4 regions of the Streptomyces sp. NPDC051286 genome follow, and region 1 is predicted to be linked to each of the others. Evidence: riboswitches for the same ligand, from Rfam matches in the RefSeq annotation. Region 1 holds a riboswitch; each other region holds the start of a gene.
What was found. Region 1 has a riboswitch for cobalamin ahead of ACIBB8_RS31535 (ribonucleoside-diphosphate reductase subunit alpha). Riboswitches for the same ligand answer to the same signal wherever they lie in the genome.
Positions count from the first base shown of each region.

Region 2: another riboswitch for cobalamin. It lies ahead of ACIBB8_RS30990 (ABC transporter substrate-binding protein); the one in region 1 lies ahead of ACIBB8_RS31535 (ribonucleoside-diphosphate reductase subunit alpha).
Region 3: another riboswitch for cobalamin. It lies ahead of ACIBB8_RS30360 (cobalamin biosynthesis protein); the one in region 1 lies ahead of ACIBB8_RS31535 (ribonucleoside-diphosphate reductase subunit alpha).
Region 4: another riboswitch for cobalamin. It lies ahead of cobN (cobaltochelatase subunit CobN); the one in region 1 lies ahead of ACIBB8_RS31535 (ribonucleoside-diphosphate reductase subunit alpha).

Region 1 covers NZ_JBITER010000049.1:8,412-15,709, reverse strand. The annotation lists gene def (peptide deformylase) at 1-96, shown strand, start outside; gene ACIBB8_RS31540 (ribonucleotide-diphosphate reductase subunit beta) at 476-1,489, opposite strand; gene ACIBB8_RS31535 (ribonucleoside-diphosphate reductase subunit alpha) at 1,489-3,885, opposite strand; cobalamin riboswitch at 4,029-4,161, opposite strand; gene ACIBB8_RS31530 (GNAT family N-acetyltransferase) at 4,207-4,467, opposite strand; gene mctP (monocarboxylate uptake permease MctP) at 4,534-6,189, opposite strand; gene ACIBB8_RS31520 (DUF3311 domain-containing protein) at 6,186-6,440, opposite strand; gene ACIBB8_RS31515 (GntR family transcriptional regulator) at 6,631-7,298, opposite strand, start outside.
Region 2 covers NZ_JBITER010000046.1:20,232-27,529, reverse strand. The annotation lists gene ACIBB8_RS31010 (cytochrome P450) at 1-749, opposite strand, end outside; partial or broken gene ACIBB8_RS31005 (PRC-barrel domain-containing protein) at 1,328-1,648, shown strand; gene ACIBB8_RS31000 (ABC transporter ATP-binding protein) at 1,760-2,554, opposite strand; gene ACIBB8_RS30995 (FecCD family ABC transporter permease) at 2,551-3,645, opposite strand; gene ACIBB8_RS30990 (ABC transporter substrate-binding protein) at 3,642-4,709, opposite strand; cobalamin riboswitch at 4,745-4,933, opposite strand; gene ACIBB8_RS30985 (beta-ketoacyl-[acyl-carrier-protein] synthase family protein) at 5,016-6,239, opposite strand; gene ACIBB8_RS30980 (acyl carrier protein) at 6,236-6,496, opposite strand; partial or broken gene ACIBB8_RS30975 (acyl-CoA dehydrogenase) at 6,612-7,298, opposite strand, start outside.
Region 3 covers NZ_JBITER010000043.1:33,526-40,823, forward strand. The annotation lists gene ACIBB8_RS30350 (anion permease) at 1-1,259, shown strand, start outside; gene ACIBB8_RS30355 (hypothetical protein) at 1,272-1,505, shown strand; cobalamin riboswitch at 1,658-1,789, shown strand; gene ACIBB8_RS30360 (cobalamin biosynthesis protein) at 1,937-2,917, shown strand; partial or broken gene ACIBB8_RS30365 (cobyric acid synthase) at 2,914-4,652, shown strand; gene ACIBB8_RS30370 (putative cobaltochelatase) at 4,671-6,686, shown strand; gene cobO (cob(I)yrinic acid a,c-diamide adenosyltransferase) at 6,686-7,294, shown strand; gene ACIBB8_RS30380 (cobyrinate a,c-diamide synthase) at 7,288-7,298, shown strand, end outside.
Region 4 covers NZ_JBITER010000026.1:64,560-71,857, forward strand. The annotation lists gene cobN (cobaltochelatase subunit CobN) at 3-3,602, opposite strand; cobalamin riboswitch at 3,673-3,804, opposite strand; gene cobG (precorrin-3B synthase) at 3,886-5,178, shown strand; gene ACIBB8_RS24750 (precorrin-8X methylmutase) at 5,235-5,861, shown strand; gene ACIBB8_RS24755 (precorrin-2 C(20)-methyltransferase) at 5,864-7,298, shown strand, end outside.

The DNA of each region.
Region 1 (7,298 bases):
CTGTACATCGACCGGCTCTCGAAGCGGGACCGCAAGGACGCGCTGCGGCAGATGGCGGAGAACACGCCGCGCTACGAGATCGTGCCGAACGACTAGTGCCGTGACCTGCGGTGTCTGCCCCAGGCCTGTAACAGCGCGGTCGGCGTCGCCTCGAACAGCCGCCGTCTGTACGGGACGGGATCCTCGGCCCGGCCTACCCGGACCACGGTGACCACGTCCGCGTGAACCAGGGCCGCAGCCACTACAGGTCTGCGCCCAACTGCGGTATCTCACCTCGCACATGGAAGGGCCCCGCGCGCCGGCGATCAGGTGATCCGGCGGGCGGGGCCCGTTCTGTGCGGCGTCAGATCGACCGCCGGCTGCGTGAGGCGGAACGTGATCGGCGGGCCGAGCCACCGGAAACGGCGGACGCCGCACGGCCGGTGAAGGCTGTGCGGCGTCCGGACCTCCGGATCAGGGCGCGAGCCCAGAGGGGCTAGAAGTCGTCGTCGAAGGCGACCGAGCCTTCCACCGCCACCTGGTACGCGGACGGCCGGCGCTCGAAGAAGTTCGTCAGCTCCTGGACGCCCTGCAGCTCCATGAACGAGAACGGGTTCTCGGAGCCGTACACAGCCGGGAAGCCGAGCCGGGTGAGCCGCTGGTCGGCGACGCACTGCAGGTACTCGCGCATCGACTCGGTGTTCATGCCCGGCAGGCCGTCGCCGCACAGGTCGCGGCCGAACTGCAGCTCCGCGTCGACGGCCTCCTTCAGCATGTCGGTGACCTGCTGCTGGAGGGCGTCGTCGAAGAGCTCGGGCTCCTCCTTGCGGACGGTGTCCACGACCTCGAACGCGAAGTTCATATGCATCGTTTCATCACGGAAGACCCAGTTGGTCCCCGTGGCGAGGCCGTGCAGCAGACCGCGCGAGCGGAACCAGTAGACGTACGCGAACGCGCCGTAGAAGAAGAGCCCCTCGATGCACGCCGCGAAGCAGATCAGGTTCAGCAGGAAGCGACGGCGGTCGGCCTGCGTCTCCAGCCGCTCGATCTTCTCGACCGAATCCATCCACTTGAAGCAGAACTGCGCCTTCTCCCGGATGGAGGGGATCTCCTCCACCGCGTCGAACGCGGCCGCACGGTCGTCCGGGTCGGGCAGATAGGTGTCGAGCAACGTCAGATAGAACTGGACGTGCACGGCCTCCTCGAAGAGCTGACGCGACAGGTACAGCCGCGCTTCCGGGGAGTTGATGTGCTTGTACAGGGTCAGTACGAGGTTGTTGGAGACGATCGAGTCACCGGTCGCGAAGAACGCGACGAGCCGGCCGATCATGTGCTGCTCGGCGGGTGTCAGCTTGGCGAGATCGGCGACGTCGGAGTGGAGGTCGACCTCCTCGACCGTCCAGGTGTTCTTGATCGCGTCGCGGTAGCGCTCGTAGAAGTCCGGGTAGCGCATGGGCCGCAGAGTCAGTTCGAAGCCCGGGTCGAGCAGATTCTTGTCGGTCGATTTCATTACTGGCAGGCCTCGCAGGACTCGGGGTTTTCGAGGGAGCAGGCGATCGCGTCCGCGTCGGGAGCCGAAGCCTGCTGCACGGGAAGGGAAGCGGTGGCCGCGGCACGGCCGGACGCCGCCCGGGCGATCCGGGTGGCCGGGCGCGAGCGCAGGTAGTACGTCGTCTTCAGCCCCTGCTTCCAGGCGTACGCGTACATCGAGGAAAGTTTGCCGATCGTCGGCGTCTCCAGGAACAGGTTCAGCGACTGGCTCTGGTCCAGGAACGGCGTGCGCGCCGCTGCCATGTCGATCAGACCGCGCTGCGGGATCTCCCATGCCGTGCGGTACAGAGCCCGTACGTCCTCCGGGATCCAGGGGAAGCCCTGCACCGAGCCGCTCGCCTCGCGCAGTGCCTCGCGGGTCCGCGCGTCCCACACGCCCAGCTGCTTCAGCTCGTTCACCAGATAGGCGTTGACCTGGAGGAACTCACCGCTGAGCGTTTCGCGCTTGAAGAGGTTGGAGACCTGCGGCTCGATGCACTCGTACACCCCGGCGATCGAGGCGATCGTGGCGGTCGGAGCGATGGCGAGCAGCAGCGAGTTGCGCATGCCGGTCTTCGCGATCCGGGCGCGCAGCGCGTCCCAGCGCTCCGGCCAGCTCAGCTCGGTGTCGTAGTGGTCGGGGTGCAGCACGCCGCGGGCGGCGCGCGTCTCGGACCAGGCGGGCAGCGGACCGGACCGCTCGGCGAGGTCGCAGGACGCCTCGTACGCGGCGAGCATGATCCGCTCGGAGATCTTCGTGGAGAGCGCGCGGGCCTCGGGGGAGTCGAACGGCAGCCGCAGCCGGAAGAAGACGTCCTGGAGCCCCATCGCGCCCAGCCCCACCGGACGCCAGCGGGCGTTGGAGCGGCCGGCCTGCTCGGTCGGGTAGAAGTTGATGTCGACGACCCGGTCGAGGAACGTCACGGCGGTACGGACGGTGGAGTCCAGCCGCTCCCAGTCGATGTCGCCGTCGGCCACGAACGAACCGAGGTTGACCGAACCGAGGTTGCAGACGGCGGTCTCGCCGTCGTCGGTGACTTCGAGGATCTCGGTGCACAGGTTCGACGAGTGGACGACGCGACCCTGCTCTGCGGTCTGGTTGGCCGTCCGGTTGGAGGCGTCCTTGAACGTCATCCAGCCCTGACCGGTCTGCGCGAGCGTCCGCATCATCCGGCCGTACAGCTCACGCGCGGGCATCGACTTGCGGGCCAGGCCCTTGGCCTCGGCGGCCCGGTACGCGGCGTCGAACTCGTCGCCCCACAGGTCGACCAGTTCCGGCACATCGGCGGGGGAGAACAGCGACCAGTCGCCGTCCGCGTCGACCCGGCGCATGAACTCGTCCGGGATCCAGTGCGCCAGGTTGAGGTTGTGCGTACGCCGCTGGTCCTCGCCCGTGTTGTCGCGCAGCTCCAGGAATTCCTCGATGTCCGCGTGCCACGTCTCCAGGTAGACGGCGGCGGCGCCCTTGCGGCGGCCGCCCTGGTTCACTGCGGCGACCGAGGCGTCGAGCGTCTTCAGGAACGGCACGATGCCGTTGGAGTGCCCGTTGGTGCCGCGGATCAGCGAACCGCGGGCGCGGATCCGGGAGTACGAGAGGCCGATGCCGCCCGCGTGCTTGGAGAGCCGCGCCACCTGGTGGTAACGGTCGTAGATGGAGTCGAGCTCGTCCAGCGGTGAGTCCAGCAGATAGCAGGAGGACATCTGCGGGTGCCGGGTGCCGGAGTTGAAGAGTGTGGGGGAGGAGGGGAGGTAGTCGAGGCGGCTCATCAGGCCGTACAGCGCGGCGACCTCGTCCAGTGCGCGCACCGACTCGTCCTCGGCGAGGCCGGCGGCGACGCGCAGCATGAAGTGCTGCGGCGTCTCGATGACCTGGCGGGTGAGCGGGTGGCGCAGCAGATAGCGGCTGTGCAGTGTCCGCAGCCCGAAGTAGCCGAACCGGTCGGCGGCGCCGTCGGCGAGGGACTGCTCGACCAGCGCGTCGAGCCGGGCCGCGTGGAGCGCCACGAACGCGGCCGTGCGGTCCGCGATCAGACCCTCGCGGTGGCCGACGGCGACCGAGGCGGAGAACGACAGCGCGCCCTGACCGGCCGCCTCGTCCGCGATGGTGCGGGTCAGGAGACGGGCGGCGAGCCGGGAGTACGCGGGGTCCTCGGCGATCAGACCCGCGGCGGCCTCGGTGGCCAGCGTGCGCAACTCCGCCTCGTCCGACGCGGCGTTGCGGCCGCGCAGCGCGGCGGCGGCGACGCGGCCGGGGTCGGTGTCGGGCAGATCGGCAGTGAGGTCGGTCAGGGTCCGCAGCAGTGCGGCCCCGGGTCCGTCGTTCGTGGTTCCCGCGGACTCGGCGACTGAAGCCGGATCGGCTGGCGCGATGGTCACGTGGTGCTCTCCCTCGCTCGGCTCGGGGCCGGCGGGTGAGCGGGGCAGCCGCACGGAGGCATGCCCGAAGAAGGAGGGCAGCACTGCGTGCAGCGTCCACCGGCCCATCCGCGAGGCCCGGACGTCTGGGCGTCCGGATCGGTCGAGCCGGACGCGCTGTCGGCAGGTCCTCGGACTTTCAGGGTGCGCAAAAGGGACCCGAATATACCGTTGCGGGACAGTTCCGGATTCGCACCGGATTTCCCTGCGGCGACAGCGAGCATGAGCATACATGTGGGGGCCGCCCGATGAGGCAGCCCCCACATGTTGTGTCGAATCGGTTCACAGGCTCAGGTTGTACGTGAGCAGCGCGACGCCCGCAATGGGATCCCGGTCGTGTTCCGGTGGGGGTACGAAGCCGAGCCGATGGCAGATCCGGTGGGCGCCGGACATGGTCGACTGGGTGGACTGGACAAGCCGCTCGACGCCCTCCGCGGCCCGTGCCCGGGCGATACAGGCCCGCACGAGGGCCTCGCCCGCCCCGTGGCCACGCGCCCCCGTGCGACGGTGAGCATCCGGAACTCGGCGGATCGACAGGTCCATGCCGGGAGTGTGCCGTACCGGTGGGGTGGCGCCGGACGGGCTGGGTGCAGCCCGTCCGGCAAGGCACTAGCCGGCGGACGGGCTCGCGTCGGGTGACGGGCTCGACTCGGGCCTGGCCGAGGGGAGTTCCACCTGGACGCCCGGGTCGCCCGCGTCCGCCGTGTAGTCCGCCGGAGAGGTCTCGTCGACGCCCGCCGGGGCCTTCACCGCGTTCAGGACGAAGGTCAGCACCGCGGTCACCACGGCGTTCAGCACGAACGCCGTCAGACCGATGTAGCCGATCTCGCCGATCCCCGGGATCTCCTTCGAGGAGCCGCCGAAGTGCGCCTGGGTCGGGCTCGCCACTCCGTATGCGGCGAGCGTGCCGTACACCATGCCGACTGCCCAGCCCGCGAGCAGCGCCCAGCGGTGGAACCACCGGGTGAACAGGCCGCCGACCAGTGCCGGGAACGTCTGCAGGATCCAGATCCCGCCAAGCAACTGGAAGTTGATCGCGACCGTCTTGTCCATGGTGAGGACGAAGACGAGCGCCCCGACCTTCACCACCAGCGACACCAGCTTGGAGACCTTCGTCTCCTGGGCCGGGGTCGCGTCGGGCTTCAGGAAGTCCTTGTAGATGTTCCGGGTGAAGAGGTTCGCCGCGGCGATCGACATGATCGCGGCGGGAACCAGCGCGCCGATGCCGATCGCGGCGAACGCCACACCGGCGAACCAGTCGGGGAACATGTTCTCGAACAGCTGCGGGATCGCCAACTGTCCGTTCTCCACCTTGACTCCGGCGGCGATCGCCATGAAGCCGAGCAGCGCCAGCAGGCCCAGCATCAGCGAGTACAGCGGCAGGATCGTGGTGTTCCGCCGGATCACCTCACGGCTGCGACTGGAGAGCGTCGCCGTGATCGAGTGCGGGTACATGAAGAGGGCGAGCGCCGAACCCAGGGCCAGGGTCGCGTAACCCCATTGGCCGGGATCGGCGGGCGCGAGGGCGCCGCGCGGTTTGCCGGTTGCGGGGTTGGTCTGTGAGAACGCGTCGCCCGCCTTGGTGAAGATGTCGTCGAAGCCGCCCAGCTTGATCGGGATGTAGATGATCGCTACCGCGATGACCAGGTAGATCAGCCCGTCCTTGACGAACGCGATCAGCGCGGGAGCGCGCAGCCCGGAGGAGTACGTGTACGCGGCGAGCACCGCGAACGCGATCAGCAACGGCAGGTCCTTGACGAACCAGTTGGTGTTCTCGCCGCCGCCGACGCCCATCACGTCCAGCACCGCCTGGATGCCGACGAGCTGGAGCGCGATGTACGGCATCGTGGCGAGGATGCCGGTGACGGCGACCGCCAGCGACAGACCCTTCGATCCGAAGCGACCTCGGACGAAGTCCGAGGTGGTGACGTACCCGTGCTTGTGCGAGACCGACCACAGACGCGGCAGGAAGGTGAAGATCAGCGGGTACACCAGGATGGTGTACGGGACCGCGAAGAAGCCGGCCGCTCCCGCTGCGTAGATCGCGGCGGGTACGGCGACGAAGGTGTACGCGGTGTACAGATCGCCGCCGAGGAGGAACCAGGTGACCCAGGTGCCGAACGACCTGCCGCCCAGGCCCCATTCGTGCAGACTGGCCTCGTTCTCGGCCTTGCGCCAGCGCGCGGCCATGAAGCCGATGACCGTGACGGCCAGGAAGAAGAAGATGAAGACGCCGAGCGCGACGCCGTTCACGCCGTCCTTCATGCCGACGCACCCCCCTTGCGGGCGCGCTGGTCACGCTGCCAGAGCTTGTACGCGACCATCGTGAGCGCCGTGGAGATCAGTACCCAGAGCATCTGGTACCAGTAGAAGAACGGGATTCCGATGAAGGTGGGGTTCACCCTCGCGTACGAACCCACCCAGAGCATCGCCACGAACGGGGCGGCGAGACAGAGGGCGATGAGCACTCTCACCGGTGTGACTGTCGGTGGTTTCGCGTCTGTTTCCTCGGGCATGTGGTGCCTCCGTCCCCTCGCTGATCACCTGTTGTCATGCGCAGGAAATCTAGGGGAGTGTTCCGGCTACCGTCACCCCCTGTCCGTCAAAAGTGTGACGGAGCCGCTGGAGGGATTCTGCCCGGGGGACCGACTCCTGACGCTCTGTCCGCGTCCGGACAGTTGTCCGGTCAGGAGCCGGTCCGCGGTTTCAGTCGGTCGGCCGCTTCAGACGCGCCACGAACTTGTAACGGTCGCCGCGGTACACCGACCGCACCCATTCGACCGGTTCGCCGCGTCCGTCCAGGGAGTGACGGGACAGCATGAGCATCGGCAGACCCACGTCCGTACCGAGCAGACCGGCTTCGCGCGGGGTGGCGAGCGAGGTCTCGATCGTCTCCTCGGCCTCGGCGAGCCGTACGTCGTAGACCTCGGCCAGCGCGGTGTAGAGCGAGGCGTACTTCACCAGCGAACGACGCAACGCGGGAAAGCGTTTGGCCGAAAGGTGTGTGGTCTCGATGGCCATCGGTTCACCGCTGGCCAGGCGGAGTCGCTCGATCCGCAGCACCCGGCCGCCGGTTGTGATGTCCAGCAGCCCGGCGAGGGTGTCGTCGGCCGTGACATATCCGATGTCCAGGAGTTGAGAGGTCGGTTCCAGCCCCTGGGCGCGCATGTCCTCGGTGTACGAGGTGAGCTGCAGGGCCTGCGAGACCTTCGGCTTCGCCACGAACGTGCCCTTGCCCTGGATGCGCTCCAGCCGGCCCTCGACGACCAGCTCCTGGAGCGCCTGGCGCACGGTGGTGCGCGAGGTGTCGAACTCGGCGGCCAGGGTCCGCTCCGGTGGCACCGGGGTGCCGGGCGGCATGGTGTCCGTCATGT
Region 2 (7,298 bases), on a different contig from region 1:
GCACGCACGGCGTTGGCGATCAGGTTCAGCGTGGTCTCGTGACCGGCGATGATCATCAGCAGCAGGGTGCCGATGAGTTCCTGCTGACTGAGCCGGTCACCGCCCTCGTCGCGGGCCGAGATCAGCGCGCTGATCAGGTCGTCGCCGGGCTGCTCGGCCCGGGCGGCGGCAACGGTGCTCAGCAGTTCCACCAGCTCCCGGTTGGCGGCCATGGCCTCCGCGGGGCCGATGTCGGTGGAGACGATCTGGTTCGACAGATGGTGCAGTCGGTCCTGGTGCCGCTCGTCCACCCCGAGGAGCTCGCAGATGCCCCCCAGCGGCAGCGGCAGCGCGAACCCCGCGCGCAGGTCCACCGTCCCGTCCCCCTCGGCGGCCATGACGTCGACACGGTCGAGCAGTTCGGCGGTGAGGACTTCGATGCGCGGCCGGAGCTGTTCCACCCGCCGTGCGGTGAACGCCTTGCTGACCAGCGAGCGCAGCCGCCGGTGGTCCTCGTCGTCGGCGGTGGTCATGCCCTGCACAGTGGCGAAGGTCCGCAGTGGCCAGCCGTCGGGGATCAGTCCTTCGGTCAGCGCGGCGAAATGGGCTGCGCCCTTGGCGACATCAGAGTGGGCGAGGAACTCCCTGAGCGCATCGTGCCCGAGCACCGCCACCCCCGGCACCTCCCCGGGGAGCACGACGGACGCCACGGCACCCCGGGCGAGCAGCCGCGCGTTGTCGGCGTGCGGGCACCCTCCGGCCGGGTCCATGCGGTGCGCTGCGGCCTGATCACTTATCGGCGGGGTGTTCAACGGGCCTCTCCTGTACGGTCGTCGGCTCCGGACCGGCGGCGGCCGGGGCAGGGTGCAGATCCTATGGCGGACGCGATGGACACGCAGTGCGCTAGTGCCCCGGCGACATGATCACGATGCACGAGGGGAAACCCGTGGCGGGCAGGGCCACCATCATCGAGGTCGGGCCTCCGGCGCGGAGTCCGCATGCCTGACACCGCGAGAAACGCGCGCGTTCGCTCGTGCTTGCCGAGGCGGCGGCGTGCCCGTGACACGGAGACCGGTGCAGCCGGCGCGTCGTTCGACCGGACCGCCCGGGGTGCCCGTCCGCACTCCCGCGGACGCCTCCACACCGTCACGATCTCACTCGAACGGTCCAACGCCGGACTGTTCCCCCACCACCGGCATGGCACGCTGCCGACCCGGATGCGAGGGGCCGTCGTTCCGGGCCGGGAACTTGCATCGCCCATCCGGGTGAGGCGCGATGGAAGCCGGACGCGCCTTCCTTGGTGGAGAGCTGCCCACGGGACGCGCGCCCGGGCGAGGAGGAACCGGTCATGGGAGCAGCTGACGGTTTCACGGATGCCAAGGAGCTCGACGGCCTGACGGTGTACGACCCCAGGGGCGAGAAGGTCGGCACCGTGGGGCGGGTGTATCTCGACGACGCGACCGGCAGACCGGACTGGATCACGGTGAAGACCGGCCTGTTCGGCATGAAGGAGAATTTCGTGCCCCTGGACGGCGCTCGCCGCGTGGGCTCCGATCTGCACATTCCCCATCCGAAGGACCGCGTGAAAGGCGCCCCGAGGGTGGACGCGGATGCGCATCTCTCCGTCTCCGAGGAGGAGGAGCTCTACCGTCACTACGGCCTCACCAGGTGAGTTCCACCGCCGGTCCCGGCGACCCGGCGGGCACGGCTCCCGGGAGCGGACAGGCCAGGGGTGGGCCCGCACCGCGCCGGGTTCCACCTCCTGCTTCCGTATGTCCGGCTACTGCGCCCGTCCGGGCAGAAACCTCACCGAGGGCCGCCCGTCCGGGCCGTCCTGGGTGACCACCGCCCGTACCCGGTACACGTCCGCGATGAGTTCCTCGGTGATCACCTCTGCCGGGGTACCGGCGGCTACCACCCGCCCCTCGTTCATGACGACGATCCGGTCGCAGAACATCGCGGCCAGATTGAGGTCGTGCAGGGCGATGACACCGGTGACGGGCAGCGAGGTGACCAGGGACAACAGCTCCAGCTGGTGCTGGATGTCGAGATGGTTCGTCGGCTCGTCCAGCAGCAGTTCACGCGGCTGCTGCGCCAGTGCGCGGGCGATCTGGACACGCTGGCGCTCGCCCCCGGAGAGCGTGTGCCAGGACTGGTCGCTGCGTTCGGCGAGTCCAGTGCGTTCCAGTGCCTCGCGTACCGCGTCTTCGTCCGCGCGGCTGGGCGCCGACCAGGCGCGGCGGTGCGGAATGCGGCCGAGCCCCACAACGTCCCGGACGCGCAGCTCGACCTGGGTGTCGGCGTGCTGGTCTACCACGGCGACCCGCTGCGCGACGGTGCGCCGGCCGATCGCGGCGAGTGGTTCGCCGTCGAGCGTCACCACGCCCGCCGCCGGCGCGAGGACCCCCGCGAGCACCCGCAGCAGCGTGGACTTGCCCGACCCGTTGGGGCCGAGGAGTCCGACGGTCGCACCGGGCGGGGGGACGAGGGAGACTCCGTCGAGGACGAGACGGCCGCCCGCCTCCCGGGAGACCCGCTGGGCGCGCAGACCTGCGGCGGCCCTGATGGATGTCATGTGGTCCTCCGGGTGCGGTACAGGACCAGGACGAACGCGGGTACGCCGATGAGGGCGGTGACGACGCCCACCGGCACCTCCTGCGGCGCGAGGACGGTCCGGGCGAGCGTGTCGACCCAGACGAGGAACACCGCCCCGGCCAGCGCGGTGACCGGTAGCAGCCGCCGGTGTCCGGAGCCGGTGAGCGCCCGGGCGGCATGAGGCAGCACCAGCCCGACAAAGCCGATGGCACCCGCCGAGCTGACGAGCGCGGCGGTCAGCAGCGCGGTCGTGCAGAGCAGCACGATCCGGGTGCGGCCGACATCGACTCCCAGGGCGGCGGCCGCGTCCTGACCGAAGGCGAAGGCGTCAAGCGTACGGGCGTGGCCCAGAGAGATCAGCAAGGTCACGACGAGCACGGTGAAGCAGACCCACACATCAGTCCAGCCGACCCCGCTGAGCGAGCCGAGCAACCAGAACAGCACGCCGCGGGTCTGCTCGGCGTCGGCCGAGGTCATCACCACAAAAGAGGTCAGCGCGGAGAACAACTGCATGGCCGCGACGCCGGAGAGGACGACCCGGTCCGGCGTACCGCCGAGGGTATGACTGAGCAGCAGCACCAGGGTGAACGAGCAGAGCGCCCCGATGAACGCCCCGGTCGAGATCGACACCGCTCCCCCGCCCACCCCGAGTACCACGACCACGACCGCGCCCGTCGACGCCCCGGAGGAGACGCCAAGGACGAACGGGTCGGCGAGCGGGTTGCGGAGCAGGGACTGCATGACCGTGCCGCACACCGCGAGTCCGGCGCCGCACACGGCGGCGAGCAGAGTACGGGGCATGCGCAGGTTCCAGATGATGCCGTCCCGGATCGGGGTGAGCCGCGAGTCGCCCAACCCGAGATGGGCGGCCACCGCGGACCAGACGTCGGCGACGGAGATCCGGGCAGGGCCGATGGTGACGGCGACGGCGACGGACAGGGCGAGCAGGGCGACGCCCGCGGCCCACAGCACACCGTCGCGCAGCCCCCGTGCGCCACCGGCCCTGCGGTGTGCATCGGTTCCGGGTGCCTGCTCCGTACGTACCCCTGCGACCCGTTCGGTGTCCGTCACCCGGCGAGCCCGAACGTCCGCAGTCCGGCGGCGACCTGTTCCAGACCCTCGACCGTCCGGATGGACGGGTTCATGGCCTGCCCGCTGAGCAGCACGTACCGCTTGTGCTTGACGGCGTCCATGTTCTTCGTCGCGGGATTGGACTCCAGGAACTCGATCTTCTTCGCGGCGCTCTCGGCGGTCTGTGCCCTGCGCGTCAGATCGCCGATGACCAGGACGTCGGGGTTGCGGTCGGCGACGGTCTCCCAGCTGATCTGGGGCCATTCCTCATGGGTGTCGTCGAAGACGTTCTTCGCTCCGAGCTCCCTGGTGATGACGCCGGGTGCGCCGCAGCAGCCTGCCAGGTACGGGGCCTTGGAGTCGGAGAACCAGTAGAGGAGAGTGGCGTCGGAGGCGTCGATGCCGTCGGTGGCCTTCTTCACCCGCTCCCGCAGCCGGGCGACGAGCTCGTCGCCGCGCTGCGGGACACCGAACACCGCGGCCAGGTCGCGCACTTCACCGTAGACGCTGTCCATGGTCAGTGCTTCGGTACGCGCTCCGTCGCCGCCGCCGGTGTTGTCCTTGCCGGTGCAGTCGGCGGGCGACACGTAGGTGGGGACACCGAGCTCCTCGAACTGTTCACGGGGGGCGACGCCGCCCTTGGCCAGGGTCGATTCGAACGAGGCGCTGACGAAGTCGGGTTCCTGGTCGAGGACCTTCTCCGACGACGGCCGGTTCTCCGAGAGGCGTGGCACCTTCGCGTTGGCCTTCTCCAGCCCCTTCATCACCGGGTCGGTCCAGGTGGCTGTGGCCGCCAGCCGGTCGGCGAGGCCGAGGGAGAGCAGGATCTCCGTCGATCCCTGGTCGACGGAGACGGCGTGGTGCGGAGCGGCTTCGACGGTGACGGTGCGGCCGCAGTTCCTGAGCGTCACCGGATAGCCTTCGCCATCAGCTGACTTGGCCGTGGAGTTGTCGGTCCCTCCGCCGCACGCGGTCAGCAGGAGGAGTGCCGCCGAGAACAGGGCGGCAGCGCGGGCGGGGCTGGCTATGGACGGCACGGAGTCCCTCTGCGTCTCAGGGCTCATGCGCGGAGCCCGCTGTACGGAGTGCTGTCGCCCGGTACCGGGCGGCAGGTGCCAGCAGGTCTTCGGACTCGGGTTCCTTCGGACGGGACGCCTTCCCAGGACACCCGTGGATGTCCCAGTGGCCGTGGCCCCGCCCGTCCCCCTCACCGCTGCGCGTCAGCTCCGGATTCGCACCGGATTCCCTGGCCCCTACGTGGAGTTTGACTGGCTTTGGCAAGCTATCACGCTGCTCCGCGCGGCTCGTCGGCGGTGCGGTGGGGCCAACGGCGCCCCGGCCGTACCGCCCCGGCATGTGCCGCCCCCTGCCTACGGACGCTGGAGGGCGACCACGGCGTTGTGGCCGCCGAACCCGAAGGAGTGGCTCACGGCGCGCCGGACGGGCCGGAGGCGGGGCTGTCCGGTGACGCAGTCGATGTCGAACTCGGTCGCCGGGGCGTCCAGGTTGGCGATCGGCGGTACGACCCCGCGCTGCAGCGTGAGGATCGTCAGCCCCGCCTCGATGGCTCCGGCAGCTCCCATGCAGTGGCCCAGTACCCCCTTGGGGGCGGTGACGGGTGGCCGGTGCGGGTAGGCCCGGCTGATGAGAGCGGCTTCGGTGGCGTCGCCCAGCGGTGTCGACGTGCCGTGCGCGTTGACGTGCTCGACGTCCTCGGCCGCCCAGTCCGCGTCGCGCAGCGCGGCCTCGACCGCGGCCCGGGCGACGGCGCCGGACGGGTGCGGACTGGTGGGATGGTGGGCGTCGGTGGTGGCGCCCGTCCCGGCGAGCAACGCCCGCGGGACCGCTGCCCGGGCCCGTGCGTCATCCGCCCGTTCCAGCACCATGACGGCGGCACCCTCCCCCATGACCAGACCGGCACGGTCGGCCGCGAACGGCCGGCAGAGGCGGGCTGGGTCGCCGTCCCTCGTGGCGGCGGCACCGGACCGCGCGAATCCGGTCATGGCGACCGGGAAGACGATCGACTCGGTGGCTCCGGCGATCGCGAGGTCGCACTGCCCGGTGACCAGCAGGTCCCGCGCGACGGAGAGCGCGGTGACCCCGGACGAACAGGCGGTGCACGGCGCCAGGCTGGGACCGGTCGCCCCCATCCGGATGGCGATCTCCGCCGCGGGCATGTTCGGAATGGTGAGGAGGATCCCCGCCGGCGAGGTGGCCCCGGGTCCGCGCCGGTCGAGGGCAACGGCCTGTTCGGTCAGGCCCGCGGAGCCTCCGCTGCTGGTGCCGACGACCACGGCGACCCGGCTGCCGTCCCAGTCGGCCGGGTCCAGTCCGGCGTCCGCGACCGCTTCCCGTGCGGCGAGGACGGCGAACTTGACGTACCTCCCCATCCGGAAAGCCGCACGGCCGCCGACCGCTTCGTCCAGATCGATGCCGGAGACCGTGCACGCGAAGTCGATCGCGCAGCCTTCGAGCTCGGGGACGGTGCGGGCCGGTGAGACCCCGGCGCACACCCCGTCCCAGGTGGCGTCGGTGTCGTTGCCGACCGGGGTGATCATCCCCAGGCCGGTGACGGCGACGGCAGGCCTGTTCATCGGGCGTTGCTCATCGCAGGGTCGCCGCTCACGACGGCATCGATGAACATCGTGATGTCGGCAAGGGTGGCGTCCTTGTAGAGCTTGTCGGAGTTGGCCTCGACCCCCAGCGTCTCCTTGATGATGACGGCGAACTCGGCGACGGCGAGGGAGTCCATCTCCAGGCTGTCCATCGTGGAACCCGGAAGGATCTCGGCGGCGGGCACCTTGAAGGTGTTCGTGAGAACGTCGGTGATCTGGGGGTGAATAGCGCTCATGATCTTCCTCTTCGCTAGGTCGTGCGGGTCGCGCAGTTCTTGCAGGTTCTGCTGATGCCCGGGACGGCGGAGCGCACGGTCCCGACGCCGAAGTAACTGACTCCCGATCTGCCGGTTACGCCTTGCGGCGAACCGCTTCGCCAACGATCACCCGCGGCTTCGTACAGCGCCGGGAAAGGACGGATTCGGTCCCCCAGTACGCCAGCAGAACGGCCCGGACTCCGAGGGCCCCGACCGCGTCCCGTACCCGGCACAGCCGCCCGGCGGTGCGCTCGTCCGAAGCATTCACCGCTCCCCCTGCGCCTCGGCGGTGGTGTGCCAGGACGCCTCCGGATCGTCGTACGCATCGACGTAGCCGGCGCCCGCGATGGGCCAGTTCGCGAACACCTCTTCGGGCAGCGCGAAGGACTCGATCAGGGCGGGCAGATGCCCGGCGACGGCGGCGATCAGCTGCTCGACGGCGTCCGGCAGGGCGTTGACCTGATCAGTGGTCAGGTGACCGGCGGCGAGCAGATCGCCACTGTTGCGGGCCACCCATTGGAGGGCGAACAGCCGCTCCAGTTCGGCCAGCCTCTCGAGGCCAGGACCTTCCGGCAGTTCTGCGACCGCCTCCGCGTACGCCTCGGCCGCCTGTCGGCGGGCGTGCGCCTCGACGCCCCGCAGGGCGGGCCCGGACGCCGCGTTCCACCGCGCCAGCGGATCACCGTGCGCTGCGCTGCTCATCCGCTCCCTGGCGCGGGCGAACCAGATGACCTCCACCCGCGCATGCAGCCACCCCAGGAACCGGGGGTCGGCGAGCTCT
Region 3 (7,298 bases), on a different contig from region 1:
TGATCGTGACAGCTCTAGTGTTCGATTTCACGAACGGTTTCCATGACACCGCGAACGCGATGGCGACCACCATCTCGACCGGTGCCCTCAAACCCAAGACAGCGGTGGCCATGTCCGCCGCTCTCAACCTCGTCGGCGCCTTCCTGTCGGTGGAAGTCGCCAAAACGATCTCCGGCGGGATCATCAACGAGGACGGACTGCGGACAGAAGTCATCTTCGCGGCCCTCGTCGGCGCCATTCTGTGGAATCTGCTCACCTGGCTGGTCGGCCTGCCGTCCAGCTCGTCCCACGCACTCTTCGGCGGTCTGATCGGCGCCGCGGTGATGTCGGCGGGCTGGTCCTCGGTCAACGGCGGAACCGTCGTCACCAAGGTGCTGCTTCCCGCGGTCGCCGCCCCGGTCGTCGCGGGTGTCGCCGCGCTGCTGGCGACCAGGCTGACGTACCGGATCGGCGGCGGGAACCGCAACGAGGCCCAGGAGAAGGCAACTGCCAAGGGCTACCGGGCCGGCCAGATCGCCTCGGCCGGACTGGTCTCGCTCGCCCACGGCACCAACGACGCGCAGAAGACCATGGGCGTCATCACCCTGGCCCTGGTCACCGGTGGCGTCCTGTCCCCCGGCTCGAACCCGCCGGTCTGGGTCATCGTCTCCGCCGGTCTGGCCATCGCGCTCGGCACCTACCTGGGCGGCTGGCGCATCATCCGCACCATGGGCAGCGGCCTCACCGAGCTCAAGCCGCCGCAGGGCTTCGCCGCCCAGACCAGCGCGGCCACGGTCATCCTGGCCTCCTCGCACCTCGGCTTCTCCCTCTCCACCACCCAGTCCTGCTCCGGCGCCGTGATGGGTGCGGGTCTGGGCCGCCAGGGCGGCGTGGTCCGGTGGTCCACCGCGACCCGGATGTTCGCCGCCTGGGGTCTGACCCTGCCGGCCGCGGGTCTGGTCGGCGCGGGCGCGGAGTTCCTCACCAAGCAGGGCACCTGGGGTGTCGTCGCCGTCGCCGTCCTGCTCGTCGCGGGCTCCGGAGCGATCTGGCTGCTGTCCCGGCGCAAGCCGGTCGGGCACGGCGATGTCGCGCCCACCGGTGAGGTCGCCGAACCGGCGGGTGTCATCACCACCGCCATCGCGGCCGTCACCCCGCCGCCGCCCGCCGGAGCGGCCGCGGTCGCCACGGCAGTGGACACGACCACGGACCTCAAGACCACCATCCCGGCCCAGCCCGGAACCGTCGCCGCCGATCCGGCGCGGCCCGCCACGGTGTAAGGACAGATCACCATGAACATCGACTGGGCAGCTCTCGGCACCGTCTTCGGCGTCTCGCTCGTCGTCACCGTCGCGCTGGTGGGCCTCTTCACCCTGGGCATCGTCGGCCTCTCCAAGCAGCCGGAACCGGCCGCGCAGGGCGGCTCCACCGGAGGCTCCCTGGTGCTCGCCCGCGCGGGCGCGTACCTCTGCTTCGGGCTCTGTGCGGCCTCGGTCGCGTACGGGATCTATCTGATCGTCGCCTGAGCCCCTTTCCGCACTCCGCCATCGGGCCGGACACACCTCACGTGTGTCCTGCCCGATGTGCGTCTGCGCACACTGCACCACCGCAGGTCAACGCCAGGTTGACGGGCGTTCGCGGAGCGTGGTGGACTGCCGGAGCCATTTACGGCGACAGCAGAGGAAGCCGGTGTGAATCCGGCGCGGTCCCGCCACTGTCACCGGGGAGCAGTCCCCCACACCGGAAGTCACGGCCCGCGCATGCGGGCTGGAAGGCCGGGGGAACTGCGGATCCGGGAGCCAGGAGACTCTCGCCGCCGGTCACGTCGAACCAGGGCGCGGACCCTGAGTGAGGACATATCGCCATGCCCGGCTGCCGTGCGTCCGCCGTTTCTGTGCCGCTCTCACCAGGAGCCGGCTGTACCGAGGTCCTTCGAGGCAGCGCGGCCGGCTGAGCCGTGCGAGCCGACCGCATCTTCGCGTACGGCGCCGCCGCCGGCCTGATCGGCGATCTGCTGCTCGGTGATCCCCGCCGGGGGCATCCGGTCGCCGCCTTCGGGCGGGCCGCGGCGGGCCTCGAACGGCGTCTGTGGCGCGACCACCGCGGGTGGGGCGCCCTGCACACCCTGGTCTGCGCCGGAGGCGCTGCGGGTGGAGCCGCGCTCGCCGCCCGTGCCGTACGCCGTCATCCCGCCGCCTCCGTCGCGCTGACCGCGGCCGCCACCTGGTCCGTCGTCGGCGGCACCTCGCTGGGTCGCGAGGCGCGCGCCATCGGCGGCGCGCTCGCCGCCGGTGACATCGAGCTGGCCCGGGAGCGCCTCCCCCATCTGTGCGGGCGCGACCCGCACTCCCTCGACGGGCCGCAGATCGCGCGCGCCGTGGTGGAGTCCGTGGCCGAGAACACCTCGGACGCGGTGGTGGGTGCCCTCGTGTGGGGCGCGCTGGGTGGCGTGCCCGGACTCGTCGCCTTCCGCGCCGTCAACACCCTCGACGCGATGGTCGGGCACAAGTCGCCCCGCCATGTGCGCTACGGCTGGGCCTCGGCCCGCCTGGACGACGTCGCGGGCTGGCCCGGCGCCAGGCTCACCGCAGCGCTCGCCGTGGTTGCCGGGGGGCAGCCACGTCGAGCGCTGCGGGCCTGGCGGGCGGACGCGGGCAGGCATCCGAGCCCCAACGCGGGTCCGGTGGAGGCCTCGTTCGCGGGGGCACTCGGCGTACGGCTCGGCGGGACCCTCGCGTACGGCGGGCGTGTCGAGCACCGGCCGGTACTGAACGGCGCGACCGGCCGTGCGGTGCAGACCGGGGACATCGAGCGCGCGGTGCGGCTGTCGCGCCGCGTGGGGGTACTGGCCCTCGGCGTGTGCGCGGCGGGCCGGCTGATCGCGGGACGCTGGTCGCCCTCGGGGCGGCGTGCGGCCGCGGGACGGAGCGGGAAATGAGCGGCGGGCTGCTGGTCGCCGGAACCACGTCGGACGCGGGCAAGAGCGTCGTCACGGCAGGCATCTGCCGGTGGCTGGTGCGCCAGGGTGTGAAGGTCGCGCCGTTCAAGGCGCAGAACATGTCGCTGAACTCGTTCGTCACCCGCGAGGGCGCGGAGATCGGACGCGCGCAGGCGATGCAGGCGCAGGCCGCCCGGGTGGAACCGACCGCGCTGATGAACCCGGTGCTGCTCAAGCCCGGCGGCGACCGGTCCAGTCAGGTCGTCCTGATGGGCAGGCCGGTGGGCGAGATGAGCGCACGCGGTTACCACGGGGGGCGACAGGAATCGCTGTTCGGCACGGTCGTGGACTGTCTGGAGCAGCTTCGGGGCACCTATGACGCCGTGATCTGCGAGGGGGCGGGCAGCCCGGCCGAGATCAATCTGCGGCGCACCGACATCGTGAACATGGGGATCGCGCGGGCTGCGGGGTTCCCCGTCGTCGTCGTCGGTGACATCGACCGCGGTGGCGTCTTCGCCTCGTTCTTCGGCACGACGGCGCTGCTCAGCGCCGAGGATCAGGCTCTGATCGCCGGCTATCTGGTCAACAAGTTCCGCGGCGACGTGTCGCTCCTGGAGCCGGGTCTCGACATGCTGCACGGGCTGACCGGGCGGCGGACGTACGGAGTGCTGCCGTTCGCCCACGGCCTGGGCATCGACGAGGAGGACGGGCTACGGGTCTCGCTCCGCGGGGCCGTACGCGAGTCGGTCGTCGCTCCGCCGCACGGCGAGGACGTGCTGCGGGTCGCGGTGTGCGCCGTGCCGCTGATGTCCAACTTCACCGATGTGGACGCGCTGGCCGCCGAGCCGGGTGTCGTGGTGCGGTTCGTGGACCGGGCGGAGGAGCTGGCCGACGCGGATCTGGTGATCGTGCCGGGCACGCGCGGGACGGTGAAGGCGCTGGCCTGGCTGCGGGAATGGGGGCTGGCCGACGCGTTGCTGCGACGGGCGGCGCAGGGGCGTCCGGTGCTCGGCATCTGTGGCGGGTTCCAGGTGCTCGCGGAGCAGATCGAGGACGAGGTGGAGTCGCGGGCGGGGCGGGTCGACGGGCTCGGACTGCTGCCGGTGCGGATCCGGTTCGACCGTGAGAAGACCCTCGCCCGGCCGGTCGGTACGGCGCTCGGGGAGCCGGTGGAGGGGTACGAGATCCACCACGGGGTCGCCGATGTGCGGGGCGGCGAGCCGTTCCTGGACGGGTGCCGGGTCGGCGCGGTGTGGGGGACGCACTGGCACGGGTCGCTGGAGAGCGATGCGTTCCGGCGGCGGTTCCTGGGGGAGGTCGCGCGAACGGCGGGACGGCGGTTCGTGGCCGCACCCGACACGAGTTTCGGGGCGTTGCGGGAGGAACAGCTGGACCGGCTGGGGGATCTGATCGAGGAGCACGCGGATACGGGGGCGTTGATGCGGTTGATCGAGGCGGGGGTACCGGAGGGACTGCCCTTTGTGGGCCCCGGGGCGCCGGAGGTGCCGGCGGCCCGTGGGGCCGGGGAGACCGGAGGGTGGGCGTGAGGGGGACGCCCTCCGCGGACTCTGTTCCCCGGCCCGCACCTTCCCGTGACCGGACCTCCGCCCCGGGCCCCGGTCCTCAGGTGCCGGACGGGCTGAGCCGTCGCCCAAAAGCGCTGGACAGCGGGCCGGGCGGACTGGGTGGCGGGCCGGAACGGGTCACCGGTTCTTGGATGGATTTGGATGGATGACGTCGTCAAGGAGGCTTTGTGAGTACCCCGTATCCCTTTACTGCCATCGTCGGCCAGGACGATCTGCGGCTCGGACTGTTGCTGAACGCCGTATCGCCCGCCGTCGGTGGTGTGCTCGTGCGTGGGGAGAAGGGGACCGCCAAGTCCACCGCCGTGCGGGCGCTCGCCGCGCTCATGCCCGAAGTCGATGTCGTCTCCGGATGCCGGTTCTCGTGTGACCCGGTGTCGCCCGATCCGGCGTGTCCCGATGGGCCCCACGAGGCCGGAGGCGGCGTGTCGCGGGCGGCGCGGACCGTGGAACTGCCGGTGGGCGCCTCCGAGGACCGGCTCGTCGGGGCGCTCGACATCGAGCGGGCACTCACCGACGGGGTCAAGGCGTTCGAGCCGGGGCTCCTCGCCGACGCGCATCGCGGAATCCTGTACGTCGACGAGGTCAACCTGCTCCATGACCACCTGGTGGATCTGCTGCTGGACGCGGCTGCCATGGGTGCCTCGTACGTGGAACGCGAAGGCGTCTCCGTACGGCATGCCGCGCGGTTCCTGCTCGTCGGAACGATGAACCCCGAAGAGGGCGAGCTGCGGCCGCAGTTGCTCGACCGGTTCGGGCTGACCGTCGAGGTCGCCGCGTCACGCGACACCGATCAGCGGGTCGAGGTCGTCCGGCGGCGGCTCGCGTACGACGACGATCCGGCCGGGTTCGCCGCCCGGTGGGCCGAGGAGGAAGGGGAGTTGCGGGAGCGGATCGCCGCCGCGCGGGCGCTCCTTCCCCACGTGGTGCTCGGGGACCGTGCGTTGCGGCAGATCGCCGCCACCTGTGCGGCCTTCGAGGTCGACGGGATGCGCGCCGACATCGTGATGGCCCGCACCGCGACCGCGCTGGCCGCGTGGGCGGGACGTACCGACGTGCTCGCCGAGGACGTCCGGCAGGCCGCCCTGCTGGCGCTCCCCCACCGACGCCGCCGCAATCCGTTCGACGCGCCCGGTCTCGACGAGGACAAGCTCGACGACACGCTGGAGCAGAACAGCGGTGAAGGCGACGGGAGCGGGGACGACCCCGGTCCGGACGGGCCGGGTGGAGGTGGGCAGCCCCCGCGGGGGGATGGGCCCGACACGCCGCCGCAGCCCGAGGCGGGGAACGGCGACACGCCCGGACTGCCCTCGCAGGGGCGGCCGGCCGACGGCGGCGAGCAGCAGCCCGTACGTGCTGCCGAGCCGTTCCGCACGAAGATGCTGAGCGTGCCGGGGCTCGGCGAGGGCGCGGCGGGGCGGCGGTCCCGGGCGCGTACCGAACACGGGCGTACGACCGGGGCGCGGCGGCCCGAGGGGGCCCTGACCAGACTGCACCTCGCCGCGACCGTGCAGGCTGCCGCCCCGTACCAGCGTGCGCGCGGACGGTCGGGCCGGGGGTTGGTGGTGCGACGGGATGATCTGCGGCAGGCGACCAGGGAGGGACGCGAGGGGAACCTCGTTCTCTTCGTCGTGGACGCGTCCGGGTCGATGGCCGCCCGGCAGCGGATGGGCGCCGTGAAGGGTGCGGTGCTTTCGCTGCTGCTGGACGCGTACCAGCGGCGGGACAAGGTCGGTCTGATCACCTTCCGCGGCAGGGGCGCCGACGTGGCACTGCCGCCGACCTCGTCCGTGGACGCGGCCGCCGCGCGGCTGGAGACGCTGCCGACCGGTGGGCGCACCCCCCTCGCGGCCGGACTGCTGAAGGCCCATGACGTCCTGCGGGTGGAGCGGCTGCGCGATCCGTCGCGGCGGCCGCTGCTGGTTGTGGTGACGGACGGACGGGCGACCGGAGGCCCGGAGCCGGTGGCCCTGGCGGCGCGGGCCGCGCGGCTGCACGAGGCCGAGGGCACGGCGTCCGTCGTCGTGGACTGCGAGTCGGGGGTCGTGCGGCTCGGGCTGGCCGGCTCCCTGGCCCGCGATCTCGGGGGCACTGCCGTCACGCTCGACGAGCTCCGGGCCGACTCGATCGCCGGGCTCGTCAGGGATGTTCAGGGAACCAACGGATCCAACAGGAGGGCCGCCTAATGCCGCAGGGACAGCCGACCACCGTGCCGGACGACGGGCTGACGACGCGTCAGCGCCGCAACCGTCCGCTGCTCTTCGTCCATACCGGTATCGGCAAGGGCAAGTCGACGGCTGCGTTCGGGCTCGCGCTGCGCGCCTGGAACCAGGGCTGGCCGATCGGGGTGTTCCAGTTCGTCAAGTCGGCGAAGTGGAAGGTCGGGGAGGAGAACGCGCTGAAGGTCCTCGGCGCGAGCGGTGAGGGCGGCACGGTCGCCTGGCACAAGATGGGCGAGGGCTGGTCGTGGGTCCAGCGCGGCCTGCACGGTGACAACGCGGACAACGAGGAGAAGGCCCGCGAGGGCTGGGAACAGGTCAAGCGCGACCTGGCCGCCGAGACGTACAAGCTGTACGTCCTCGACGAGTTCGCGTACCCGATGCACTGGGGGTGGATCGACACCGACGAGGTGGTCGAGGTGATGCGCGACCGTCCGGGGACGCAGCACGTGGTGATCACCGGGCGCAACGCCCCGCAGAAGCTCGTCGAGGCCGCCGACCTGGTGACGGACATGTCCAAGGTGAAGCACCCGATGGACGTCGGCCAGAAGGGCCAGAGGGGCATCGAGTGGTGACCAT
Region 4 (7,298 bases), on a different contig from region 1:
CCTCAGTCCTCGCCCTCCAGGTCCCCCTCCGTCTCCAGGAACGCCCGGCGCAGCGCCTCCAGTACCGCAGGGTCCGGCTCGGCCCACATGCCGCGGGACTCGGCCTCCAGGAGGCGTTCCGCGATGCCGTGCAGGGCCCAGGGGTTGGCCTGCTGCAGGAATTCGCGGTTGGTCGGGTCCAGGACGTACGTCTCGGTGAGCTTGTCGTACATCCAGTCGGCTACCACGCCCGTCGTCGCGTCGTAGCCGAAGAGGTAGTCGACTGTCGCGGCGAGTTCGAAGGCGCCCTTGTAGCCGTGGCGGCGCATCGCCTCGATCCACTTGGGGTTGACCACGCGGGCGCGGAAGACGCGGGACGTCTCCTCGACGAGGGTGCGGGTGCGGACCGTCTCCGGGCGGGTGGAGTCGCCGATGTACGCCTCCGGGGCGGTGCCGCGCAGGGCGCGGACCGTGGCCACCATGCCGCCGTGGTACTGGAAGTAGTCGTCCGAGTCCGCGATGTCGTGCTCTCGGGTGTCCGTGTTCTTGGCGGCCACGGCGATGCGCTTGTACGCCGTCTCCATCTCGTCGCGGGCCGGGCGCCCATCGAGTTCGCGGCCGTAGGCGTAACCGCCCCAGACGGTGTAGACCTCGGCGAGGTCGGCGTCGGTGCGCCAGTCGCGGCTGTCGATGAGCTGGAGGAGACCCGCTCCGTAGGTACCGGGGCGGGAACCGAAGATGCGGGTGGTGGCCCGGCGTTCGTCGCCGTGTTCGGCGAGGTCGGCCTGGGCGTGCGCCCGGATGTGGTTCTGCTCGGCCGGTTCGTCGAGGGAAGCGGCGAGACGTACCGCGTCGTCGAGCAGGCCGATGGTGTGCGGGAACGCGTCTCGGAAGAAGCCGGAGATGCGCAGCGTCACATCGATGCGCGGGCGGCCCAGCTCGGCGAGGTCGATCGGTTCCAGGCCGGTGACGCGGCGCGAGGCGTCGTCCCAGACCGGGCGGACGCCGAGCAGCGCCAGCGCCTCGGCGACGTCGTCGCCGGAGGTGCGCATCGCGCTGGTGCCCCACAGGGAGAGGCCGACCGAGGTGGGCCACTCGCCGTTGTCGGTGCGGTAGCGCTCCAGGAGCGAGTCGGCCAGGGCCTGACCGGTCTCCCAGGCGAGGCGGGACGGGACCGCCTTCGGGTCGACGGAGTAGAAGTTGCGGCCGGTCGGCAGGACGTTGACCAGGCCGCGCAGCGGGGATCCGGAGGGGCCCGCCGGGACGAAGCCGCCGTTCAGGGCGTGGACGGTGTGCTCGAGTTCGGCGGTGGTGGCGGACAGCCGGGGGACCACCTCGCGGGCGGCGAAGTCGAGGATGTCCGCGACCGGTCGGGGATGCGATGCCGTTACGGTCGCGACCGCCGCCGGGTCCCAGTCCGCGTCCTCCATCGCCTGGACCAGGGCGCGTGCCTGTTCCTCGGCCTCGTCGGCGGTGGTGCGGGTGGCAGCGGACTCGTCAAGCCCGAGTGCCTCGCGCAGGCCGGGCAGCGACGCCGTACCGCCCCAGATCTGGCGGGCGCGCAGGATCGCCAGGACCAGGTTGACCCGGTCCGCACCGGCCGGGGCACCGCCCAGGACGTGCAGGCCGTCGCGGATCTGGGCGTCCTTGATCTCGCAGAGCCAGCCGTCCAGATGCATGATGAACTCGTCGAAACCCTCGTCGTCCGGGCGGTCGTCGAGCCCGAGGTCGTGGTCGAGCTTGGCGGCCTGGATCAGGGTCCAGATCTGGGCGCGGATCGCGGGCAGTTTCGCCGGGTCCATCGCGGCGATCTGGGCGTGTTCGTCGAGGAGTTGCTCCAGGCGCGCGATGTCGCCGTAGCTGTCCGCGCGGGCCATCGGCGGCACGAGGTGGTCGATCAGGGTGGCGTGGACGCGGCGCTTGGCCTGCGTGCCCTCGCCCGGGTCGTTCACCAGGAACGGGTAGACGAGCGGGAGATCGCCCAGTGCCGCGTCCGGGCCGCAGTCCGCGGAGAGGCCCGCGTTCTTGCCGGGCAGCCACTCCAGGTTGCCGTGCTTGCCGAGGTGGATCATCGCGTCGGCCCCGAAACCGCCGTCGTCCCGCGCCGCCGCGATCCAGCGGTACGCGGCCAAGTAGTGGTGCGAGGGCGGCAGATCGGGGTCGTGGTAGATCGCGATCGGGTTCTCGCCGAAGCCGCGGGGCGGCTGGATGAGAATGAGGAGGTTCCCGCGGCGCAGGGCGGCGAGCACGATGTCGCCCTCCGGATTGCGGGAGCGGTCCACGAACATCTCGCCGGGCGGCGGACCCCAGTGCCGCTCGACGGCGTCGCGGAGTCCGTCCGGGAGCGTGGCGTACCAGCGCCGGTAGTCGGCGGCCGGGATACGGACCGGGTTGCGGGCCAGCTGCTCCTCGGTCAGCCACTCCTGGTCGTGGCCGCCGGCCTCGATCAGGGCGTAGATCAGCTCGTCGCCGTCGCCGGAGACCAGGCCGGGGAGTTCGTCCTCGGGCCCGAAGTCGTAGCCCTCGGCGCGCAGTCGGCGCAGCAGGGCGACAGCACTGGCGGGGGTGTCGAGCCCGACGGCGTTGCCGATACGGGAGTGCTTGGTCGGGTAGGCGGAGAGGACGAGTGCCAGGCGCTTGTCCCCGGCCGGGATGTGGCGAAGCCGTGCGTGGCGTACGGCGATTCCGGCGACGCGTGCGGCGCGTTCGGTGTCGGCGACGTACGTGGGCAGTCCGTCCTCGTCGATCTCCTTGAAGGAGAACGGGACGGTGATCAGCCGGCCGTCGAACTCGGGGACCGCGATCTGGCTGGCCGCGTCGAGCGGGGAGACACCCTCGTCGTTGTCCTCCCAGTCGCTGCGCGAGCTGGTCAGGCAGAGAGCCTGCAGGATCGGTACGTCGAGTCCGGTGAGCGCACCCGCGTCCCAGGACTCGTCGTCGCCGCCCGCCGATGCCTCGGCGGGCCGGGTGCCGCCCGCGGCGAGGACGGTGGTGACGATGGCGTCGGCGGCGCGCAGTTCGTCGATGAGTGCGGGTTCCGGGGTACGCAGGGAGGCGACGTACAGGGGGAGGGCGCGGGCGCCCGCGTCCTCGATCGACCGGCAGAGCGCGTCGACGAACGCGGTGTTCCCGCTCATGTGGTGGGCGCGGTAGTAGAGCACCGCGACGGTCGGGCCGTCACAGGCGCGCGCGGTGCGCTCCAGGGGTCCCCAGGACGGTGCGGGTGCCGGAGGCTCGAAGCCGTGGCCGGTCAGCAGCACGGTGTCGGAGAGGAACCGGGCCAGCTGGTCCAGGTTGGCCGGGCCGCCGTGCGCCAAGTAGGCGTGCGCCTCGGCGGCGAGCCCGATCGGGACGGTGGAGGCGGCCATCAGCTGGGCGTCGGGGGCCTGTTCGCCGGTGAGGACGACGACCGGCCTGCCGGTGGCGAGGACCTGGTCGAGCCCTTCCTGCCAGGCGCGGACCCCGCCGAGGAGGCGTACGACGACGAGGTCGGCGCCGTCGAGGAGAACGGGGAGGCCGTCGAGCGGCAGGCGCGAGGGATTGGCGTAGCGGTAGGTCACCGGACCGTCCGCGGCGCGGGCGCTGAGCAGGTCGGTGTCGGACGTCGACAGGAGCAGGATCATGCGGCGTCGGGCCTTCCTCGGGGTGTCCACGCCCCGGGCGGTGTCGGAATGGGTCTCCCCTGCTCGAGCGGTGTCGAGACCTTGGGGAAGGGAGTTCCTGACTCGCCCGGCCCAGGGCCGGACTCACAGTGGCGGGACCGCGCCGGACTCGCACCGGGCTTCCTCCCCTGTCGCCCAAGAGCCCGACAGGCTCTTGGGCGATACCGGGCCGGGTGGCCCGTTGCTAGGCATAGTAAGGGCCTTACATCGGATGGGATTCATACAGCTCAGAATGATGGTCGGTATGCTCGCCGCCATGTCCACTTCCGACACCCCGCCATCGGCCCCGGGGGAGCCCGTCTCCCGTGACCGCGGCGATGCCTGCCCGGGGTCGCTGCGGCTCCACCGGGCGGATGACGGGGCGCTGGCGCGGGTCCGGGTCCCCGGTGGCGTGCTGACTGCCCGACAAGCGGACGCGCTCCACGGTGCCGCACGGGAGTTGGGCGACGGTGAGCTGCATCTCACTTCGCGGGGCAATGTCCAGTTGCGCGGCCTCGGCCCGGAGTGCGGCGGACGGCTCGCCGAACTCCTGGGCGGGGCAGGGCTGCTGCCGTCCCGGAGCCATGAGCGGATACGCAACGTCGTGGCCTCCCCGCTCTCCGGGCTCGACGGCCGGGGCCACCGGGATGTCCGGCCGTGGCTGACCGCGCTGGACGCGCTGTTGTGCGGAAGTGACAAAGCGGCCGGGTTGTCCGGCCGCTTTCTCTTCGCGCTGGACGACGGCCGTGGTGACGTCGATGCCCTGGGCGCGGATGTGACGTTGCTGGGGCAGAGCGACGGGAGCGCGCTCCTGCGGATCGGGGCCGCGGAGGCGGTGCTGAGGGTCTCCGGGGACGATGCGCCGCGCGCGGCGCTCATCGCCGCCGAGACGTTTCTGGCGGCGGCGCAGGAGACGGGCGCCTGGCGGATGAGCGAACTGCCCTTTGCGGCCGAAGAGTTGCTGGAGGCGGTGCGGGTGGCACTGCGGGTGGCCGGTGCCGCGGAGCGCGTACCACCGGCGTCGGCGGCGCAGGAGCCCGCGTACGGCGTCGTGGGCACCGCGGTCTGTGTGGGGGTGCCGCTCGGGCGGCTCACCGGTGCTCAGTGGACGAGCCTGTCCCGCGTGGGCCGCGAGCTGCGGCTGACCCCGTGGCGGAGCGTCGTCGTGACGGGCGTGACGCCCGGCGACGCGGCGGTGCGGCTGCGCGAGTGGGATGCGGCCGGACTGATCGTCGGGCCCGGCTCCGCGTGGACGGGGATCGGTGCGTGCATCGGCCGGCCCGGCTGTGCGAAGTCCCTGGCGGATGTGCGGGGCGACGCGGAGGCCTTCGTACGGACCGCCGGAGAGCCCGTGGCCGGGCAGCTCCCCGTCCACTGGTCCGGCTGCGAACGCCGCTGCGGTCACCCCAAGGGCGCCTGGGCCGACGTCGTCGCCGTTCCGGGCGGGCACCAGGTGGCCCAGGTCCGCGGCGGTGAACGGGGCGCCCCCGTGACGGTTCACGGCAGCCCGTCCGACCTGGCCGCCGCGGTGAACGCCGCCCGCCGCACCCGTACCTGAACCACCGACCCGAGGGCGCTGCAGCCCGACCACCGACCGGAGAGAGCGAAACCACCGTGTTCCAGTACGAGAAGGACGGACCGGCGATCTACCGCCAGTCCTTCGCCACCATCCGCGCCGAGGCGGATCTCGCGGGGCTGCCCGCCGACGTCAGCCAGGTCGCGGTCCGCATGATCCACGCCTGCGGCATGGTCGACCTCGTACGCGACATCGACTTCACCCCGGGGGTCGTGGCCGGTGCCCGCGCGGCGCTGCGCTCCGGTGCGCCGATCCTGTGCGACGTGGCCATGGTCGCCAGCGGGGTCACCCGCAAGCGGCTGCCTGCCGGCAACGAGGTCATCTGCACCCTGTCGGACCCCACGGTCCCCGATCTCGCCAAGAAGCTGGGCACGACTCGCAGCGCCGCGGCGATGGAGCTGTGGCGGGACCGGATGGAGGGGGCGGTGGTGGCCGTGGGCAACGCACCGACCGCCCTGTTCCGGCTGCTTGAGATGATCGAGGAAGGCGCTCCGCGCCCGGCCGCCGTCATCGGTGTGCCCGTCGGCTTCGTCGGGGCCGCCGAGTCCAAGGACGCCCTGGCCGACCATCCGTCCGGTCTGGAACACCTGGTCGTACGGGGCCGTCGCGGCGGCAGCGCCATAGCCGCGGCCGCGCTCAACGCGATCGCCAGCGAGGAAGAGTAAGAGTGAGCGAGCAGAACACGGGTCGGCTGTACGGGGTGGGGCTCGGTCCCGGCGATCCGGCACTGTTGACCGTACGCGCCGTGCAGACCATCGCCGAGGCCGATGTCATCGCCTATCACAGCGCCCGTCACGGACGGTCCATCGCGCGCTCCATCGCCGCCGAGCACATCCGCGCGGACCACATCGAGGAGAAGCTGGTCTATCCGGTCACGACGGAGACCACCGACCACCCGGGCGGCTACCGGGGTGCGATGGAGGAGTTCTACGCAGAGGCCGCGGCCCGGCTGGCCGTGCACCTGGACGCCGGGCGGACGGTGGCGGTGCTCGCCGAGGGCGACCCGATGTTCTACGGCTCGTACATGCACATGCACAAGCGGCTCGCCGACCGGTATCCCACCGAGGTGATCCCCGGGGTCACGTCGGTCAGCGCCGCCGCCGCCCGGCTCGGCACCCCGCTCGCCGAGGGCGAGGAGGTGCTGACGATCCTGCCCGGCACGCTGCCGGAGGAGGAGCTGACGGCCCGCCTGGCCGCCACCGACGCCGCCGTGGTGATGAAGCTGGGGCGCACGTTCCCCGCCGTGCGGCGCGCCTTCGAGGCCTCCGGGCGGCTGGACGAGGCGCACTACGTGGAGCGCGCCACGATGGCCGGGGAGCGCACCGGCGATCTCGCGGACACCGACCCGGACTCCGTTCCGTACTTCGCTGTCGCGGTGCTGCCCAGCCGGATCGACGCGCCGCGGCCGGAGGCGGCCGAGGACGCGGAGCGCGTGGGTGAGGTCGTGGTCGTCGGGACCGGTCCCGCCGGGCCGCTGTGGCTGACCCCGGAGTCCCGCGGGGCGCTGGCCGCCGCCGACGATCTCGTCGGCTACACCACGTACCTGGACCGCGTCCCGGTCCGCCCGGGACAGGCGCGCCACGGCTCCGACAACAAGGTGGAGTCGGAGCGTGCCGAGTTCGCCCTCGACCTGGCCCGGCGCGGACGCCGCGTGGCCGTGGTCTCGGGCGGCGACCCGGGGATCTTCGCCATGGCGACCGCCGTGCTGGAGGTCGCCTCGCAGGACGCGTACGCGAAGGTGCCCGTGCGGGTGCTGCCCGGGGTGACCGCGGCCAACGCCGCCGCCGCCCGCGCGGGCGCGCCGCTCGGCCACGACTACGCCACGGTCTCGCTCTCCGACCGGCTCAAGCCGTGGGACGTGATCGCCACCCGGCTGCGCGCGGCCGCGGCGGCGGACCTGGTGCTGGCGCTGTACAACCCGGGTTCGCGCACCCGCACCGAGCAGGTCGGCAAGGCCCGTGACCTGCTGCTGGAGCACCGTTCGCCGGACACGCCGGTGGTGGTGGGCCGGGACGTGGGCGGGCCCTCGGAGAGCGTACGCATCGTCACCCTGGCGGAGCTGGAACCGGCCGATGTCGACATGCGGACGATCCTGCTGGTCG